DNA from 2 places in the Streptomyces sp. NPDC001544 genome. Region 2 is predicted to be linked to the other one. Evidence: riboswitches for the same ligand, from Rfam matches in the RefSeq annotation. Region 2 holds a riboswitch; the other holds the start of a gene.

Region 1 (2,192 bases), on a different contig from region 2:
GTGACCGTGTCGAAGAACGCGCCGTGCACGACCTCGACCCCGGCCGCCCGCAGGCCCGCGGCCAGGAGGGTGGCGTAGCGGTGGGTGCGCCGTGCGATGCTCCGCAGGCCCTCGGGGCCGTGGTAGACGGCGTACATACCTGCCATGACGGCGAGCAGCACCTGAGCGGTGCAGATGTTGCTGGTGGCCTTCTCCCGGCGGATGTGCTGCTCACGGGTCTGCAGCGCCAGCCGGTAGGCCTTGTTCCCGTCCGCGTCGACGGACACGCCCACAAGGCGGCCGGGCAGGCTGCGGGCGAACTTCTCGTGCACCGCCATGTAACCGGCGTGCGGGCCGCCGAAGCCCATCGGCACACCGAAGCGCTGGGTCGTACCGACCGCGATGTCCGCGCCGAGCTCGCCCGGCGAGGTCAGCAGGGTGAGCGCCAGCAGGTCGGCGGCGACGGTGACGAGCGCTCCGAGCCCGTGGGCCTGCTCGATGACGGGCCTGATGTCGCGTACGGCCCCGGAGGCGCCCGGGTACTGGATCAGCACGCCGTTGATCTCACGCTCGGCGACCTCGGCCGGGATGCCCTCGCTGAGGTCGGCCACGACGACCTCCACGCCGCTCGGTTCGGCGCGGGTCCGGATCACGGCGACGGTCTGCGGCAGCGCGTCGGCGTCGACCAGGAAGAGGCCCTTCTTGTTCCTGCCCATGCGCCGGGAGAGCGCCATCGCCTCGGCCGCGGCGGTGCCCTCGTCGAGCAGCGAGGCGCCGGAGGTCGGCAGTCCGGTGAGCTCGGCGACCATCGTCTGGAAGTTCAGCAGGGCTTCGAGGCGTCCCTGGGAGATCTCCGGCTGGTACGGCGTGTAGGCCGTGTACCAGGCCGGGTTCTCCATGACGTTGCGCAGGATCACGGGCGGTGTGAAAGTCCCGTAGTAGCCCAGCCCGATCATCGAGCCGAGGACCTGGTTGCGGTCGGCGAGGGATCGCAGTTCGGCTAGCACCTCGGCCTCGGTGCGGGCGCCGGGCAGGTCCAGGGCGTCGGCGTTCTTGATCACGTCCGGTACCGCGGCGGCGGTCAGTTCGCCGAGTGAGCCGTAGCCGACGTGCGCGAGCATCTTGGCCCGCGCCTCCTGGTCGGGCCCGATGTGGCGGTGCTCGAACGGAATGCCCTGTTCGAGCTCGGAGAGCGGAGTGCGGTGGGCGGTCATTGCGGAGGCCTCCTGGTCTGACGCGACCTTCGAGGGGCACCCCGGTACGGATACCCCGACGGCCTCCCCCTCTGTCATCTCGACCTGAGAGCTTCACCGGGTCGCCCGAAGGCCCCGGCTTTCACCGTCGGTGAGAGCGGAAGCCGTCGCGACCGCCCTGCTTTCCAGAGTGACCTCGTCCGTGCGGTACGTGGGCCTGAGAGATTCCGGGGAGGAGTTGCTCCTTCGGCGCCTCCGATGGTGTCCGGAGGACTCTCCCGCACAGGGTCAGCAGCCGCTTGCCAGCCTACCAGCGAGGTCAACGTGTGAGCCTCGAGTGGCCGCCTTCCTGAATGTGCTCTTTTGTAGTGCTAACGGATGAGTTGCGACCAAGAGGAGGGACCGTGCGAACCGATATCGATCCGCGCCACCTGATCGGCCGCAAGGCGTTCGACCGGAACGGCCACAAGATCGGCACGATCGACGAGGTCTACCTCGACGACGCGACCGGCGAGCCGGAGTGGGCGGCCATACGCACCGGCCTGTTCTCCAGGGACGCCTTCGTCCCTCTGGAGCCCAGCGAGCTGATCGACGGCGCCCTGCAGGTCCCCTTCGACCGGTCCCTCATCAAAGACGCGCCCGACTTCGGCGTCGGCCGCCATCTCTCCCCGGAGCAGGAGCTCCAGCTGTACCACCACTACGGCCTCGACGTGAGCCCCTCTCCCCCGCTCCCGGACCACGACTTCGGGGATCTCGCGGGCACGGACGAGACGGCGGGACCGACGTAGCGCACCGGGCCCCCGCTAGGGGCCGCTCGCGGCGCCTCGGGCCTCCTCGTCCCGCGCACCGTCTCCGAGGCCGCTGACGGCTGCCCCGGCGGTCAGCGGGAGCGGGTCCGCCGGTTCCAGAGCCGGATCCTCGACCCGGAACGTCCGCACCCGGCCGGGCTCCGAGTCGGGGGTCTCGAAGCGCACGGTGACCCGCCCGAGGCCGCTGCCCTGCACCCAGCCGTGGCCGAAC
Region 2 (2,192 bases):
GGGCTTGCCCAGGGTCGGGGAGGGCGCCCCGGAGGTGACCTCGCCGATCACCTCGCCGCCGGCGACGACCGGGTACCCGGCGCGCGGGACCCGGCGGCCCTCGGCGACCAGGCCGACCAGGACGCGCGGTGGGTTCTGCTCGGCGCGTGAGGCGGCCTCGGCCAGCGCCTCGCGGCCCACGAAGTCGCCCTCCTTCTCGAACTTCACCACCCGGCCGAGCCCGGCGTCGAAGGGCGTGAGCGCGGTGCTGAGCTCGTGCCCGTACAGGGGCATGCCCGCCTCCAGGCGCAGCGTGTCCCGGCAGGACAGGCCGCAGGGCACCAGTCCGGCGCCCTCGCCCGCCTTGCTCAGCGCCTGCCACAGCTCGACCGCGTGCTCGGGCTTCACGAAGAGCTCGAAGCCGTCCTCGCCGGTGTAGCCGGTGCGCGCGATGAGCGCCGGGACGCCGGCGACGGTCCCGGGCAGGCCGGCGTAGTACTTCAGGCCGTCGAGGTCGGCGTCGGTGAGGGAGCCCAGGATGCCGGGGGACTCGGGGCCCTGGACGGCGATCAGCGCGTAGGCGTCCCGGTCGTCACGGACCTCGGCGTCGAAGCCGGCGGACCGCTCGGTCAGGGCGTCGAGCACCACCTGGGCGTTGGAGGCGTTGGCCACCACCATGAACTCGGTCTCGGCCAGCCGGTAGACGATCAGGTCGTCCAGGATGCCGCCGTCGGCCCGGCAGATCATGGTGTAGCGGGCGCGGCCGACACCGACCGAGGCGATGTTCCCGACGAGGGCGTGATTCAGCAGGGCGGCGGCCTGCGGGCCGGTCACGGTGATCTCGCCCATGTGGGAGAGGTCGAAGAGCCCGGCCCTGGTCCGCACGGCGAGGTGCTCGTCGCGCTCGGAGCCGTAGCGCAGCGGCATGTCCCAGCCGGCGAAGTCGGTCATCGTCGCGCCGAGCGAGCGATGCAGCGCGTCGAGCGCGGTACGGCGGGGTGGGGTACTGCTCATCGGTCGTCTCCCAGGGTATGGGGGCACCTCCCGCGCAGCTCGTTCGAGCGTGGGGAAGGCGAGGGCGTTCCTCCCCATCTGTCATCGGAACCTGAGAGGTTCGCCATGATCACCCCGAGGGGAGGCACGGCTTGCACCTTGGGTGGGGCCACCGTCACAGCGGCCCGCTTTTCAGATGTGCCTCACCCGCGCGGTGACGGGGCCTGAGAGATTCAAGGGAGGGACTTGCTCCTTCGGCGCCCCGGCGAAGCTGCTGCCCGGGGACTCTCCCGCGCGGATTCAAACGGCCGGTATGCAGTTGGCGGGCACACTATAGCGCGTCACTTGTGACCGGGCTGTGGCACTACGAGCACCGAATCGGGAGACACCGTGCATTACCTTCTCTTTACATGGGGTGGGGAGAACCTTTCCTGACCACAGGGAGGACGATCACGGTGAACAGGACCTCGGCCTACGCGGCGACCACGGGCGTCGCGGTGCCCCGGCAGCCCGCCGCCCCGGCCCGCGAGCGCCGCGCCCCGCGCCCGGCACCCGTCGTCCGCGACCTGCGCGACCGCGCCGGACACAGCCCGCACGGCCTGCTCTTCGGCCCCCGTGACCTGGTGGTGGTCACCGGCCTGCCCGGCAGCGGCAAGTCGACCCTGATGCACCGTGCCGTCGACGGCGTCCGCATCGACTCCCAGGACGCCCGCGACCACTGGGAGCGCCGCATGCCCCGCTTCCTCCCCTACGCGGTGTACCGCCCCCTGGTCCGCCTCGCCCACTACGCGAGACTGCGCCGCGCCCTGCGCACCGGCGAGGGGGTCGTCGTACACGACTGCGGCACACAGCCCTGGGTGCGCGGCTGGCTGTCCCGCGCGGCCCGGCGCCGGGGCGGCACGCTGCACCTGCTGCTGCTCGACGTCCCGCCCGCCACGGCCCGGCACGGCCAGCGCGAGCGCGGCCGGGGCGTCTCCCGGTACGCCTTCCTGCGCCACCGCAGGGCGGCCGCCCGGCTGCTGCGCGCGGTGGAGCGGGGCGAACTGCCCGAGGGCTGCGGCTCGGCGGTACTGCTCGACCGGGACGCGGCCGACGTGCTGCGCGGGATCGGCTTCGCGCAGCGATGAGGCCCCCGAGTCCGACACAGGTACCCGCTAGCCTTTCAGCCACAACAGTTGGTCCCAGCAGGCGGTAGGCAGATGGACTTCCCGGCGGACATT

The links. Region 2 has a riboswitch for glycine ahead of gcvT (glycine cleavage system aminomethyltransferase GcvT). Riboswitches for the same ligand answer to the same signal wherever they lie in the genome.
Region 1: another riboswitch for glycine. It lies ahead of gcvP (aminomethyl-transferring glycine dehydrogenase); the one in region 2 lies ahead of gcvT (glycine cleavage system aminomethyltransferase GcvT).

Annotation. Positions count from the first base shown of each region.
Region 1 covers NZ_JBIAVN010000021.1:121,239-123,430, forward strand. The annotation lists gene gcvP (aminomethyl-transferring glycine dehydrogenase) at 1-1,193, opposite strand, end outside; glycine riboswitch at 1,368-1,463, opposite strand; gene ACFY0F_RS35060 (PRC-barrel domain-containing protein) at 1,577-1,960, shown strand; partial or broken gene ACFY0F_RS35065 (DNA polymerase IV) at 1,870-2,192, opposite strand, start outside.
Region 2 covers NZ_JBIAVN010000008.1:283,293-285,484, reverse strand. The annotation lists gene gcvT (glycine cleavage system aminomethyltransferase GcvT) at 1-993, opposite strand, end outside; glycine riboswitch at 1,175-1,275, opposite strand; gene ACFY0F_RS22430 (AAA family ATPase) at 1,422-2,099, shown strand; gene ACFY0F_RS22425 (enhanced serine sensitivity protein SseB) at 2,172-2,192, shown strand, end outside.